2 regions of the Sporolactobacillus terrae genome follow, and region 1 is predicted to be linked to the other one. Evidence: riboswitches for the same ligand, from Rfam matches in the RefSeq annotation. Region 1 holds a riboswitch; the other holds the start of a gene.
The links. Region 1 has a riboswitch for cyclic di-GMP ahead of K7399_RS09635 (CAP domain-containing protein). Riboswitches for the same ligand answer to the same signal wherever they lie in the genome.

Region 2: another riboswitch for cyclic di-GMP. It lies ahead of K7399_RS01850 (EAL domain-containing protein); the one in region 1 lies ahead of K7399_RS09635 (CAP domain-containing protein).

The regions. Positions count from the first base shown of each region.
Region 1 covers NZ_CP082837.1:2,020,724-2,028,778, forward strand. Annotated here, with positions in the region: gene K7399_RS09615 (type 1 glutamine amidotransferase domain-containing protein) at 38-547, opposite strand; gene K7399_RS09620 (TIGR03943 family putative permease subunit) at 677-1,525, opposite strand; gene K7399_RS09625 (permease) at 1,522-2,439, opposite strand; gene K7399_RS09630 (MerR family transcriptional regulator) at 2,670-3,440, shown strand; gene K7399_RS09635 (CAP domain-containing protein) at 3,493-4,392, opposite strand; cyclic di-GMP riboswitch class I at 4,429-4,515, opposite strand; gene K7399_RS09640 (MmcQ/YjbR family DNA-binding protein) at 4,600-4,962, opposite strand; gene K7399_RS09645 (cupin domain-containing protein) at 5,116-5,778, shown strand; gene K7399_RS09650 (DnaJ family domain-containing protein) at 5,822-6,196, opposite strand; gene K7399_RS09655 (FAD-dependent oxidoreductase) at 6,202-7,770, opposite strand.
Region 2 covers NZ_CP082837.1:411,095-419,149, forward strand. Annotated here, with positions in the region: gene K7399_RS01805 (C39 family peptidase) at 1-153, opposite strand, end outside; gene K7399_RS01810 (TIGR03826 family flagellar region protein) at 351-764, shown strand; gene flgM (flagellar biosynthesis anti-sigma factor FlgM) at 840-1,106, shown strand; gene K7399_RS01820 (flagellar protein FlgN) at 1,133-1,624, shown strand; gene flgK (flagellar hook-associated protein FlgK) at 1,646-3,127, shown strand; gene flgL (flagellar hook-associated protein FlgL) at 3,134-4,024, shown strand; gene K7399_RS01835 (DUF6470 family protein) at 4,052-4,645, shown strand; gene fliW (flagellar assembly protein FliW) at 4,655-5,092, shown strand; gene csrA (carbon storage regulator CsrA) at 5,096-5,335, shown strand; cyclic di-GMP riboswitch class I at 5,868-5,951, shown strand; gene K7399_RS01850 (EAL domain-containing protein) at 6,025-6,792, shown strand; partial or broken gene K7399_RS01855 (PilZ domain-containing protein) at 6,929-7,306, shown strand; gene K7399_RS01860 (LysR family transcriptional regulator) at 7,398-7,664, shown strand; gene K7399_RS01865 (hypothetical protein) at 7,932-8,055, shown strand, end outside.

The DNA of each region.
Region 1 (8,055 bases):
TCGGAATATACGCGGGTTCTTCATCGCCACAAAGCAGTTAGGCTAATACGTTCAGGCTTTCCCGGTTAAACGCCGGGATATCGTCAGGCGTACGGCTTGTCACAAGATTATGGCAGACAACAACTTCTTCATCTTTATAGTTAGCGCCGGCATTTTTCAAATCAACGGCAATCGATTTGTATCCGGTAATGTTGCGGTCTTTCACAGCGTCAGCTGTAATCAGCAGCTGCGGACCATGGCAAATCGCAAAAACCGCTTTATCGTCATCCATAAATGCCTTGGTGAACGCCACAAAGCGGTCATCATCACGAAGGTTGTCCGGTGAATAGCCGCCGGCAATCAGCAGCGCATCAAAGTCGCTTGGCTTTACGTCATCAATTGAAGCATCCGCTGTAACCTTTGCGCCATGTTTTCCGTGTATTGTCGCCCCTTTTGTTTTTCCAATTACAGTCACCGTGTGCCCAGCTTCTTTGTACGCCTTTGCTGGTTCGGTAAATTCAACGTCCTCGAAATCATCAGCAAGTACTGCAGCAATCTTTTTTGTCATGTAAAATCCTCCTTACCTTTTTCTTCAAATACCTTTTCCGCACCACAGGTCATTTATACAGCTGGAAAAGTTTTTCTTCACCTTTTATTATAGAAACGATCGAAAAGCAGCTGCAACAAATCTGCTTGCTTAGTACTTGCGGTACGCGTACGGCGACTTCGGCTTCTGCACCTGATGCCATGCATTCACCTTCAACACTGGAATCGTTTGTTTAAACGGTGAATAATACGTTTCAGACAATGTTCCTTGCGCGCGAATCCATGTATCATCCTTATACGTGACAGCATGTGGAAATTGAACCATCAATCCGAACACACCAGCATCGGCAATACAGTGGATAATGCCAAATCGGAACAGAAACAGCTGATTCTTTTGCAACGCATCGCCATGATAGACAAATCCCATTATCGAAATATGCTTATTGGTAAAATTACCTGGATAATTGTAGATCGCCTCAAGCGCGCGCAAATAATTATCATCATTCAGATCCAGCTGATTCAGCTGACTGTACTTCTCCATATCCTGCCGCAGCATCTTTTTATACGTGCTGCTCTCATAATATTGACTCGTGTCCGGTTTCAGAATCTGATGATTGGCATATTGATCCTTGTCATTGTCAATTTCAGCAAAGTGAAAACCTTTTGCACGGACAATGTTCGAGTCCAAGGTTGCAACCGGCAGGAACAAACCCGTTAAAATGGGGAAAATAACAAGCACATAAGTGACCGTTTTTTTCCACCATGTGTTGTTCTCATGACTGTGGTCATGACCGAAAAGCGCTTTTTCCGAGGTATGATGCTGCTTGCTGCCTTCCATGTTCCACTTCACCAGTTGATAGACCGCCATGAATCCGATAATGAAAATCATTAAAAAAGACAGATACCCATAGCGCATATTGATGTATTTACTGATGTCGCCAGTTAAATGCAAGTGAAGGAAAAGATAGGCAAAACCAAAGAGTATCAGAAAACGAATCATAACCATCCTCCTGAAATCAGCAAGGCGCCGACAAAAACGCAGACAAAGATGCAGCCAATCAGTGCGGCGACGAACTTCTTTTTAAACGTGGAAAGCATCATGATCAGATTCTTAATGTCCACCATTGCACCAAAGACCAGAAATGCGGTCAGCGGTCCCGGCGGAAACATACTGCGAAATGATGAAGCGACAAATGCGTCTGCCTCGGAACAAAGTGACATGATAAACGCCAGCACCATCATAATCAGAATCGCAGTCACCGGCGTATTGGCAAACGACAGCAGTACACTCTGCTTAATATAGGTCTGCATCGCGGCAGCAATCAACGCGCCGAAAACAAGATACTTGCCCACCGAAAAGAACTCATCAACGGCATGATCCATCGTTCCTTTAAAGCGATCGAAAAAGGTAATGCGGCGCGCCGGCTGATTCGCTTCATGATGATGATAGTGGCTAACCTTCTTGTCCACATAGTCGCGGAGCTGATCTTCCGGGAACAAATAGGAGACAAGCAGACCAACGGCAATCGATACTGCAAATGCAAGTCCGGCGCGATAGAAGACCATTTGCCAACTGCTTCCGAAAGCAATATAGGTTGCAAACAGGACGACTGGATTGATAATCGGGCCGGCCAACATAAAGGCAATTGCTGCCTGCAGCGGCACCTTTTTCCGCACCAGCCGCTCGGTAATTGGTACAATACCGCATTCGCATGCCGGGAACAGCGAGCCCATACACGTCCCGAACACAACCGAACCGAAGCGGTTTTTCGGAATAATGCGTGCAAGCAGCGCTTCGGAAACAAACATTTGGATGATTGCCGAAATAAAAACACCAATAATAATGAAAGGAACCGCTTCAATAATAATGCTGATAAAAATCGTATTTAACTGCAAAAATGAATCCGTGAACACACGATCACTCCGATCACATTCCCATTGATAGAATAACTATTCGATAAAGTGGGGGCTAACACGACACATGCTTCAAGACCTCTTAAAGTCTACCACCACATTTTGGATCTGACAAAACACAGAGGCGCGCGAATCACGAAAAAATCATTGACTAAAAAAAATTCAAGAAAACACTTGAGATTGACGTAACGTTAAGGCGTAGTATAAACCCTGTCAGGAGGCATTCTTAAATGAACTATACAATTAAACAACTGAGCGATTTAGCCGGCGTTAGTACCCGTACACTGCGCTATTACGATCAAATTGATCTGCTGAAACCGGAGCGAATCAATCCATCCGGCTATCGGGTGTACGGGCCGAAACAAGTTGATCTGCTGCAGCAGATTCTCTTTTATCGCGAACTCGCGTTCAGTCTGAAAGAGATTCGTTCACTCTTGAAGTCGCCGAACTTTAATCTCAGAGATGCTCTCACTGATCATCACAAGAAACTGATTGCGAAGAAACAGCATCTGGAACAGCTGATCCGAACGGTTGAACAGACGCTTGCCGCACAAAAAGGAGCGATGCAGATGACCGATCAAGAAAAGTTTGAAGCGTTCAAGAAAGAAAAGTTAGCAGAAAATGAGCGTCAATATGGTAAAGAAATTCGTGAAAACTATGGTAAGAAGACGATTGAAAAAGCGAATAAACAATTTGCTGGTTTAAGCCAGACAGACTATGAAAAAACACAAGCGATTGAAAAAGAAATGTTCGAGAACTTGCGCGCAGCGATGCAGCTTAACGACCCAGCCAGCACGGCTGCGCAAAAGGCCGCAGCGCTTCATCGGCAGTGGCTGTTCTTTTTCTGGCCAGAGGGAACCTATTCAAAAGAAGCGCATGCAGGGCTCGCACAAATGTATGTGGATGATCCGCGTTTCACCAGTTATTACGACACCCGTCTTGCAAACGGAGCTGCAAAAATGCTGCGCGATGCAGTGAACATCTACACGCAACAAAACTAAAAAAGAGGCTTGGACACTCTAACGAGAGCCAAGCCTCTTTTTGCATTAGGGGTTAATCGGAGAAATCTTGAGTAAAGAATGCCCAACCGTCTGAGCTGCCATTCTTCTGACCATAAATGACACCAACACCAATGTATTTATAGTCAGGTTTTAAAATATTGGCACGATGCTCCGGCGAATTCATCCAGCCATCCATGGTCGCCTGTGCACTCCAAATCTGATCCCATCCGAATGTTGCTAAATCGCCTTTGGCATAGGCAACATTCTGTCCGGCAACCGTTGTCCGCGAAAAATTCATCATGCCATGGCTCATCGCACCGTTCGCGAATTGCCCTGAGCTCCACTGACGTGCAGCATTCGTCAATTCCGCTTTCACTTGCAAGCTGCCGAGGCCATTCTGCGTGCGCACTTGATTGACGAGACCTACAATCTGCTGTTCAACCGATGGGTTATCTTGTGCTGATGCAGGTTGCGCTTGAGGCTGGGGGTGAGGTTGAGCAGCAACAGGTTTTGCGGCCGCTGCTGCCTGGCTTGCAACTGGAGTAGGCTTGCTTTGCTGATGAACCGCGTGATGCGCTTGTTTTGCATTTGTCTTTTTTGGTTGATCGACCGTTTTCTTATTTATTCGTTTCGCTGTTTTTCTTGCAGCGCTCTGCTTCGGAGCGGTTTTCTTTTTCACTGTTTTCTTTGCAGCTTTTGGCGTTGCTTTCTTCTTTGCCACTTTTTTCACAGCCTTCGTTTTTTTCGCTGCTTTTTTTGTGGTTGCTTTCTTGGTTGCTTTCTTTGCAGGATCAGTCTTTTTTTCTGCTTTAGGCGACTGCTTCGTTTGCAGATGTGATTTGCTTATTGATGCATGGGCTGATTTTAAAGAAACGATGTCTGCATTTGACGAGATGAAAAAGATAAGAAAAAGGACGAGTAAACCCGATACAGCATACTTAAAAAAACGCATAAAAAAACCTCTCTTCATTTACGTTTGATCATCAAATACGGCAGCCCAGCCATCTTAGCGATTTCTCACCTTAGACCTGAAGCTTTGCGTCACTGCTTTTCAACAGTTTTGCCCTTTAGAAAACAGATGCATTTCTAAAGTATTCAATTGACATGATGCTCTCAAACTCTTTGTTTTTTAATTCAATCGGGTGTGTACGCGGACGCATCACGCTTTGTTTTCAATTTGCTGTTGCATTTTTTTACTGAGCGAACGCAACACGAGCGAATAGCTTTGATCAAGCATGCTTTTTAGAAGTTCCTCCGACACATCGGCATCCAAGTATAAGGAATTCCAGTGCGTTTTGTTCATGTAGTAGCCAGGAACAATCGCATCGTATTCCTCTCGAAGACGCGCGCCGAACTCAGGAAGCAGCTTCACCGTTATGATCGGCTGCCCGTTTTTATCTCCGCCACGCATGGCAAACATTTTGCCGCCGATCATCGCGCGCGTCGCTTGCCATTCCTGCTTATAGTCTTGTTTGGCCCCTTTTTTCCCTAGACAATAAGCATCAATCCAATCCGTTCTCATCGCGCGCCTCCGCTAGAAAATTTGTCCCTCATCATAAGTTATCGGCAATCTGCGTTATTTTTTCACACCATCAGGGCGCCAAGCAGATGATTATTCTCTTAATATTCTGGGTGCTATACTTACTGTGAATGAAATTTCGAGGAGGTCCTTTATGTGCAAAAATGGTTTCATGCAGCTAGTATCACTCCACTTCTCCTTCTCGCCGCTTGCGGCGGCGGACAAGCGGCTTCCGACAGCACGAGCTCATCCGCATCCAAGTCGCAGAATACAAAGGTTGTGCAGCAGGATCAATCATCAGGATCGCGTACGAAGGGTTCACAAAAATTTGTCAAGGTTCAGACCTTCACCTTCAAAGATGACGGAACGATTCCCAACAATCCCTATTTTCAAGTGCTGATTTATCCTGGCGCTTTCAAAGGTCGAACGGATCAGATCGTGAACACATTCAAAAAGAATAATTGGGGCAACAACTGGGTGGACGGCGTCTTTCCGTATCACCACTTTCACAGTACCTCGCATGAAGTCCTTGGTGTAATTTCCGGGGAGGCAACACTTAGACTCGGCGGTGAACAAGGGAAAGATTTCAAAGTGAAAGCCGGCGATGTCGTTGTGCTTCCGGCAGGCACTGGTCATAAGCGCCTTTCGGCAAGCAATGATTTTTCAATAGCCGGCGGCTACCCGGATGGGCGCGACTATGATCTGCAAACGAAGGAAAGTCCGCAATATAAAGAAAACATCAGTAAGGTGGGAAAAGCGAAACAGGACCCGGTTTATGGAGAACAAGGGCCGCTGCTGTCCATTTGGAAAAAGCGTTGAGGGTGAACGACCCCCACTTAATGCTTTAGAGCGTTTGAAGAAGTTAAAAGCGAAACTTATGGAAAATACGATCGCGATAGCGTCGAAACACGGATGAGTGCCGCAGAGTTCGTTTCTCCATTAACTGATTAAATTTAAGCCGCTTATAGCGAAGCTCCTGCGTAAGCTTCGCACGTTCTTTTTCGTCCTCACAGCATTTAAGCAGATCGCTAAGCGTCACCATTTCTTTTCTGATCTGCAGCTCTTCAGGCAGCATCCCCGCATTTTTCAGCAATGTATAACCGGCACGCAGTTCTTTAGGCACAGCCGACAGATCTTCAAGAAGCAGCGGCTTTCCTTTGCCGGGAAGATGATCGAAGGCCCCTTGCTTCAAGCCTTCTTGTATTTTTTCTTCGGCCATCGATTCAATAATGCCCATGAGCTTCACTCCTTATTTTCGGCCCTCTTTTCATGGCCTGCTTCTGAGAAAAATAGGGTTAGCGCGTCTTTTGCAGGACCGTCGATCACCTCGCCATTCGCCTTGAAGCGCGAGCCATGGCACGGACAATCCCAAGATTTCTCGCCTTGATTCCAGTTTACTTCGCACCCCAAATGCGGGCAAGTGGTATCAACAACGGTTAATTCACCCTTCCCGTTTCGATAGGCGCCAACGCGCTCCCCATGCAACTCGGCGATGACCGCTTGATCGTTTTGCAGGTGTTCATTCAACGGTGCGGGTCTGCTCAGCTTCCCTTTAATCAGTTGCCCGGCAACCTGCAGATTTTCCGCAAGAAAGCTTGCGAGCATTGGCGTTGCCTCAAATCGGGATGGGCTGAAGAGTGCTTCATAAGGATTTTCGCGTCCAAGTACGAGATCGGTAAGCAGTTGAGCAGCGAGGGTACCCGTTGTCATGCCCCACTTATGAAAACCTGCTGCAACAAGAATATGCGGGCTGTTTTTTGTAATCCGACCGATATAAGGGACTTGATCAAGGGTAGTAAAGTCTTGAGCCGACCAGTGGGCAACAATCTTTGTCTGCCCAAACTGCTGCTTGGCAAAAGAAGCGAGCTGTTCATAGTGATGTTCCATTGATTCGCCGCGGCCGGTTTTATGATTTTCACCGCCAATCAAGAGATAATTCTTTTGATTAAGATGCAGCCCGCGAATCGAACGTTTCGGATTTCCGGCGCTTAGATACATGCCGCCCGGCAGCGCGCGGTCTGTTTCGCAGGCAAGCAGATAGGAGCGCTCGGCGAACATACGTGCAAAATAGAAACGGTGATCGTAAAAAGGAAAGTGAGAACAAATCAGTACATCCCGGCAGTTGATCGTGAAACCTTGCTTTGTCTTCACGCGCCGTTCCTTTTCTGTTTCTTCGATTGTCTCTGCCAACGTCTCTTCAAAAATCGCCACATTCATTTTTACGAGTTCAGCAATCAATTCGTGCAGATACATAAGCGGATGGAACTGTGCCTGACCTGGCATAATCAGTGCATTTTTCACTTTAAAAGGAAGCGCGGCTGAATCCTTTAAGCTGCTGAGTATGCCAAGTCGATCATAGGCCTTCTTCTCCTTCTCAACCGCTTTCGCCTCTTGATCATTTGTCGCGTAAATCAGAGACGGTTGAATCTCAAAATCACAGTGCAGACCATTTTCCTTTATATGGCTGCCAATCCAATGCAGCCCTTCTTTGTTCGCTTGGTAATAGAGTGCTGCATTTTCTTCGCCAAGACTTCGAATGAGATGATCATAGATCAATCCGTGCTGTGCCGAAATTTTTGCTGTGGTGTAACCCGTTGTCCCGCTTGTCAGTTTATTGGCGTCAATCAAGGTTACCGAGACGCCGCGTTTGGCGAGCATATAGGCTGCAGTAATTCCTGTGATGCCCGCACCCACAACCAATACATCGGTTGTGTGATCCTCCTTAAGTGGATTGAAAGTTGGCAAGTGCACCGTATCACGCCAGATTGATAACGTCTCTTCTGAGAAGCTGCTGTTCTGCTGTTCTGTCATTCGGATCATCCATCCTTTATTTGAAGCATTATCCGTACACGTTCATTAATAAAGAGTTTCTCCGCAGATGAGGGAACTATGCACGATAATCCGGTCTTTCGCATAATTTTACAGATCTCATGTCAAGGATTGTTCAATTCCGCAAAACAAACAAGCCCCGAGCAGGACTGCGCCCGCCGGAGCTTGCTTATCCGGAATCAGATCCGGACTCCATTCTCTATTTTTAGCGCAACGCAAAATCGCCGAAACCTGTGCGCACATGGATGACCGGACTGCCATCGCTTT
Region 2 (8,055 bases), 1.6 Mb from region 1:
TTCGTGTTGAGGCGTTTTGTACGCTGCATTTGTTACCGCGTATTCTTTTTTCTTTGTCTCGTGCGCTGGTAAATGAAGCGTGACAAACAGGACAGCACATGCGACACTAAACATAAAAAACAAACGCAGTCCATGAGTTCGAAACACCTGCATCAAGCCATCTCCTTTGCATAAAAAATGCTTTAGAACAGAAAGGTTGAGGCGCTTGCGGGTACGCGTTTATTATCCATCATAAACGACCGTTCTATGCGGGATCGATTGTTTGCAGGAGCAGTCGATCAATTGGCTAAAGGATGACGCATTTTTGCCGATAATAAAATGAAGGTAAAGATCAATTAGGAGGAATTACAGTGGCTGAACTGGAAAATTGTAAAGGATGCGGAAAACTGTTCGTCCGCGTATCTTCTCCTTATTGTCCGGCATGTCTCAAAAAACAGGAAGCGCAGTTTGAACAGGTTTACCGCTATATTCGCCAGCAGGAGCATCGAATGGCGACGGTTTCCCAAGTTCACGAAGCAACGGATGTAGCGGTGAATTTGATTTATCAATGGATTCGCGAGGGCAGATTGAAACCATCGATCTTTCAAAACCTGGGCTACCCATGCCGCTCGTGCGGGAAAATGATTCAAAACGGTGTGCTTTGCGATGACTGCCTCAAGAAACTGGAACATGACATTGATCAGGATGACGATGAACACGATGCGGCGCTTAAGGCGAATCGAGTCAAGACCTACTATACACGTGGTGAGTCGAGGCACAACTAAAGAATTTTACGTCTTAACCGATATAAAATAGGGAAACAATATAAGTAAAAATGATGCTGGGATGAGGTGAACCCGTTGAAAATTAATCGCTACCAGCCGATACAAAATTACACGACTAATTATCAGGCGGCAAAACGCGGCGAAACGCCAAGTAAAACGCGTAATACCAGTGATAAAGTTGAAATATCGCCAACCGCAAAACGATTACAGGGCACAGATAAACTGGAGCGCGCCAGACAAGAAAAGGTAGAGCGCTTAAAACAGCAAATCGAAAACGGCACGTATCAAGTCTCGTCAAAAAGTATTGCTGAGAAAATGTACGGATTCTGGAACAATAAATAAGCTGCGGCAATAGGGAGTGAACCGACATGTCTGTGAATCAAATGAAGCAGGTTCTTGCAGCGATGATTCAATGCCACGATGCACTTTACAAAACGGCCGAGCAAAAAAGAGACGCCATTAAAGCTGGAAACGCCAAGGCGGTCGGCAACATCACCGAAAAGGAAACGCCGCTTGTCGAAGCATTAAGTCGTTTTGAAGCGCAGCGGGTAAAGATTATGCGCGAGGACCTTGGACCTGAATCGGAACAGGCATCTTTTTCCGAGTGGGCGGCAGCCATCCTTCCCGAAGAGCAGCGTGACGAATGGGAAAAGCTGTACTTGGAACTGGCAAGCCGGGTCTATGCGCTAAAACAAGCCAATACCTTGAATCAAACGCTCTTGCGTGATTCACTTTTGTGGGTAAATTTAAATCTCGGCTTATTGAAGCCGAAAACACATACATTGAACAATTATCACAATCCAAGAGTCGGACAAACACCGACGTCTGCAATCAGTGGACGGATTGATTCTCGAACATAATGAAAGCGGAGGTGTGCGGCGGTGATTCCGATTTTCTCGAGCTTAAACATGATGCAGCGCGCGTTGCAAGTCACACAATCAGCAATTCAAACAACAGGACATAATATCTCAAATGCGAATACAGACGGTTTCTCGCGCCAAAGGGTTAATTTGACCACTTGGCTTCCCTATCCGGGTACCGGGATTAATGCCGCTAGAGGCGCAGGACAGATTGGTACCGGGGTAAATGATGAAGCGGTTGTTCGTATCCGCGACCAATTTGTTGATCTTCAGGTGCGTGATAACGGCAACCAAAACGGCTACTGGAGCGCATTGAGCGATGCATACAGCCAGATGGAAGATATTATGAATGAACCAACGGACTCCGGCCTTTCCACGGGATTGGACGGATTCTGGCAATCACTGCAGGATTTGGCCAGCAACTCAGGAACAAGCGGCACAGGTACAGTCGTGTTGCAAAAGGGAGCGGCCGTTGCCGATACCTTTAACTATTTGGCCGTTTCTTTGGGCAAGGTGCAAGACAATCTGAATCAGCAGATTACCGAAAATGTCGGCCTGATCAATAATTACGCAGATCAGATTAATGCGCTGAATCAACAAATTAACAAACAGGAGGCCAATGGTTTTCTGGCCAACGATCTCTATGATGAGCGCGATTTGCTGACCGACAAACTCGCCCAATTAGCGAACATAAAAGTATCAAAAGTTAAGAGTGACGGCAATCCGTCTCCGCTTGCCGAAGGAAGATATACAATTGAACTTGCCGATGCAAACGGGAATACGCTCGGAACGTTGGTCAATGGCGAAACGCTGACCGATTCGACGCTTAACGCTTCGATTACAAATGCTGATTCGTCGCAGCCTCATGTGACAGTTGCGCTTGACGGTGATGCAGTTGATGGTTTCGCGGGGAAACTGCAAGGGCTGATTGATGCCTACACTAAAGATTACCCAAGTGTATTGCAGAGTCTGGACAACATGGCAAGTAAACTGGCTGATGCATTCAATGCTGTTTATGAACAGACGGCCGGTTATGACTCAGGTAAGGGTACGTTCTTCCTCGGCACAAACGATGGAACGGAAACGGGAGCGTTCACAGCGAAAACCATTCACGTGAATGAAGCCCTCTCCGGCACCGACATTACGGCGGCCAATGCAGGTCAGCCGAGCGGAGACAACAGCGGCGCACAAGCACTGGCCGATGTGATTGCAACCAATACATATACCATAGACCCCGACGGCGAATCCGTCACATTGAAAAGTTATTTGCAAAGTCTAGTCGGACAAATCGGTGTCAATGCGCAATCGGCAAACCAATTCACGAGCAATACGCAGACGATGCTGGATGCGGCGCAAAATCGCCGCTCCTCGATCAGCGGCGTGTCGCTGGATGAGGAACTGACCAATCTGATTCAGTTCCAACATTCCTATGGTGCAGCCGCAAAGGTTGTCACGACTTTAGATACCTTACTCGATACATTAATCAATAAGATGGGAGGCTGATGAACCATGCGTGTGACCCAAGGCATGATGACCAATCAAGTATTGCGAAATATTTCGAACGGCTACAGTAAAGTTTCAGAATACAACGACCAGCTGTCATCCGGCAAAAAGATTACACGGCCATCTCAAGATCCGGTCGTTGCCACGATGGGCATTGCCTACCGTACCGATGTCAGCCACGTCAATCAGTATCAGAAGAATGTCACCAACGCTTATAAATGGCTCGACAGTTCGGATGACACCTTGCAGCAAGTGAACGATGTGCTCAATCGCATTCGCGAGTTAACCAATGAAGCCAGTACGGATACGTACACCGCTGATCAGCGCAAAGCGATCGGTACCGAAGTCGATCAACTGACCACCCAGTTGGTCACGCTCGGCAATACGCAAGTTGGCGGTCAGTACATTTTCAGCGGCAGCGATTCGGCAAACCCATTGCTAACCCTTAACGACGGAAATGTTCAAATAAATGATGATGCTATAGATAATCCGGACTTCTCGGTTGCGGTCAATGACGGCATTCAAATGGCGATTAATGTGAATCCGAACCAAGTTTTTACGAGCGATCTTTTTGCAAATCTCAACCAGTTAAAAGACGATCTGAACAATGGTGCATCAGGTGAAACAATCAGCGCACACCTCACGGAAATCGATACCCATTTGGAGCAAGTTGGCACGGCGCAGGCAGATTTAGGTGCGAAAACGAATCGGATTGACTTGATTCAAAATCGCCTGAATGAGCAAAAGACGGTTGCGACGAAAATTATGTCCACCAATGAAGATGCAGATTACGCAGAAACCATCATTAATTTAAATACTCAGCAGAATGTTTATAATGCTTCGCTATCTGTTGGTGCGAAGATTATTCAAACATCGCTCGTTGATTTTCTGCGCTGATCGTTTGCATGAAAAAGAGGGATGAACATGACGAAAATTCTCCCACATCTTGAAATGCACCAGCAGTTTGGCAAGATTGCGATTCACTCTGAAAGGGCAAACCTCGCCCTTCATCAGTCGCCGGCAGAACAGTCGATTCAGCAGCCCAAAGCGACGATGTCGCTCGAACGGACGCCTGCCAAAGTCAGTATCGATCAATCCAATGGCTGGCATAATCTTGACCTGAAATCGGCTCGGGTTCGAATCGCGGAGGCTGCGGATGCCGGACTTCAAGCCATCCGTGATGGGATTGTACGCCGGGCACAAGAGGGAGACGAATTGCTGCATATTGAACGCAGCAAGGGGAAAAATCTGATCGCCAAACAAGCGGCAGATCGTGCCCATACCGCGGTGATCGGTACCCATTATCAAACCGGCAATACCCCGGCATCCGAAGCCGTTCATTATGAAGTTTCACCTGCACGCCTTCAGGTGGACTGGCAGACGCATGCACCGATCCTATCGGCTGTTCCACACGCCCCAGAAGCCTCCTTTCAGCCGGGACAAGCCGTGACTTCGATGGCTCAGTACCCGTCGCTTGAGATTCAAGCGGTGGGAATTTTTGTTGATGAGAAAGGATGAACCATGTCGATGATCATACAAACCAAATATTTTGGCGAGTCAGAAATTAATGATACAGACATCGTCACATTCGCATCCGGCATTCCTGGATTCGCTCAAGACAAACGCTTCATCCTGCAGTCGTTCAGTGAAGCTTTTTCAATTCTGCAGTCCGCAGACGACGCGAAGGTTGCCTTCGTTGTGACGTCGCCTTTTCTCTTTTTTAAAGATTACAGCGTGGATCTACCCGATCATTTCATTAAGCAGCTTGACGTTCAATCGCAAGAGGATGTTGCGGTTTGGGTGATTGTCAGTGCAGCGAAACCATTCTCAAAATCAACCGTTAATCTGAAAGCACCGGTTATTGTGAATGTACGAAAAAAGTTGGGGAAACAGTATATTCCTGAGCGCTCTCCCTATGCACTAAAGACACCGCTCGCAGCAGCGCTTAAGGAAGAGAAGGTGTGAGCGATGCTTATTTTAACCCGAAAGCAAGGCGAATCGATCCGAATCGGCGATGACATCGAAGTGAATGTTGTTTCTGTTTCAGGTGATCAAGTCAAGCTTGGCATTACAGCGCCGCGATCGATTGATGTGAATCGCAGTGAAATCTATGAAGCCATTCTGAACGAGAACAGCAACGCCGTACACGGCGGACTTTCCGAAGATGTTCTGAATGCGATGAAGGCAATGAAAAAGAAGAAGCCGTAATCAAAACACGGGTGCGCCCGTGTTTTTTGCCGTATTTTTACAGGCTTGAATGTACGAAAAGAAGAATCCCTATTCCCTAAAGGTGTCGAGAAGTATCTGAAACGAAGTGCCAATACGATTAAAAAAAGTATTTTTTCACAGATAAAGCCGTTTATGATTTTTGCTTTGTGGGATAACGATCAGTGGCATGAAAGAGGAATTTTCGCTAAAAGTGTCCTGTGCACGATCCGGAAATGTTGTTTAAGCCTATTGTTGATGAATGAAAGCCGCATTCAGAGTGACGGTAAAGGACTAGGCATAGCTTAGTTTTTCTTAAAAGATGCTGATTCCCGATCCGGTTCGGTTGAGAGATCAAGTGAAGCGGCCAATCGGATAAATAGACGGAGAGATTCCGCGCTTATCAAATGATGGGTATCCTTTTCATCTCCTATTCCGTGATGACTGATAGAAAAGTTTTATAATAAAGGCTAATTAGTTACTTCGCCTTGAAACAATAGTCCTAAAGTGACAAAATAAACAATGCACAACAGTATAATCGAAATGGCACACTTATTGAAAGATAAGGTCGCAAAGCCACGGGCCTAAGGCAATGCGCTAGGGCAGCCGGGCTGCCGAAAGAAAGAATTCATGGTGTTGGTACTCCACTGTCAATTTCGGCGCCGTTTTGAATCAAAAGAGGCGATGGAAATATGAGACTTTTTCAACTCCTTCGAGGTAAGAACTTTTCCTATCATTATCAACCGGTTATCAAATTAAGCAATGGCGACATTGCCGGATTAGAAGCCTTGTTTCGTCCGCATTTTTTTCGTAATCCGGAGCAAGCATTTCAGCAGGCAAAGAAGAAAAATAAATTGTTTGAACTTGATGTATGCGCTTTGGATAAGGCCGTACAGACTTTTCGCAAAAGCAGGCTATTGCCGCCTATAAAACTGTTTGTCGCTCTTTATCCGTCAACCATGATGAATCCACGATTCGTTCCAATACTTCTTCAAATCATCCATCGCTATGCGATTCCCGCCAAACAACTTATTTTGGAAATTGTTGCGCATGAAACCATCGACAATCTTTCTGAATTAAGAGCGGCCATACAACAATTGAAAAAAATGGGCTTTACGATCGCATTGGACGATATGGGAAAAGGCAGCGATAATATCTACCGCACGATTGATCTGGCTGTTGATTATATGAAGCTCGATCTGTATCTTTCGAAGGATTTAGCCCAATCCGATCAAAAACAAGCTTATGTGCGTTTTCTTATCCGCTATTGCAAACGGTTTGATGTAAAACTGATCCTAAAGGGGATCGAGAATGAACGTGATTTACACTCTGCATGTTCCCTTGGTGTCGTGTATGGACAAGGTGCTGCAATACATAAGCCGCGTCCGATTAAGTTTTGGACGGAAGAGGTGAATCCAAATGGCGGAAAATCTCAACCTTTTGCTTGGAATAGGGATTGAGGCAGTTGGTTTAATGATTGTGATCATTTGCTGTATTCGTCATTACAACAAAGTGATCACGCGTGATCATGAAGTAATCACTGAATTAAGACGCAGACTTTATAACTAGACAGCAGTCAAGGAGCGGCGTGCTCATTATCGAATCAAACTCGACGGCGAGAAATGTCACGTACGCATCCTTGATTTTGGTGAACAACCCTTGCAGCGGTTAAATAATCAATCGATCGATGCTGAAATGCTTGATCTCAGCATTGGTGGGATGAAAATGAGATGCCGTATTGACTTTCCCGTAAAGGAAAAAGTCTTGGTCGCGATCACTTTCTCGGAAGAGGATGAAACGCCCATCCATGTCAAGGGGATCGTGAAACGCAAAGAAACGAAGCATGGCCGCCGAGCGATTAATTATGGGATACAGTTTACTCATTTAAGTGCGAAAAAGGAAACAGAAATTCAATCGTATATGAATAAGAAAGACCTATCAAGAAAACAGCTCGTACGGTCTTCTGCCCGATAATAGTGGACATGAAGACGGTCTGGAAAAGAGGATTGATCAAATTTAATTAAGGTGTGCAAAGCATGATGCGACGATAAAGGAATTGATGATCATGACGATTGAGCAGCTCGAAACGTTCCTTGCAGTAGCAGAACACAAGGGATTTCACCATGCAGCGCAAAAACTGTATCTGACTCAGCCATCGGTCAGTTCGCGTATCAAAACACTAGAAAAAGAATTAAATGTGTCTTTATTTGTACGCCATGGCCGATATATTTCCTTGTCTGAACAGGGATTGAAACTGCTGCCCTATGCAATCGGAATTATTCGGCTCTATGACGAGGCAAGGGGTGCTCTAAACGGGCAAACACTTGGCTAAGAAGTTTCATTGTTTTTGACAGAAAACGGCCTTCGCGTTAAAATGAAACAAATTAAATGAATGCGGGTCGTGCTTTGCCCATAGAATTGAATTATTCTTTTATTTTTCGAATTATTATAAATTGTAACAAAGTTCCTCCTAACGTAATAATATGGACAAAACACATTTTTTCGAGATGAGGAAACGAATGCTCTGTCCTGTTTTCTCAAACAGCGCTGCTTACATTGACTGTTCCAATGAGTGAGAGAGAAAAGGAGGATGTCAGCCATGATGAATCATCTAAATTGCGACAAAGTCGATGACTATTTGGATCTGCTGCTTTACGCCAAGAAAATTAAGGATGTGGAATGGCAGCAAGAGATTAAGGAACGTTTGCTTGCTTACCTTGAAG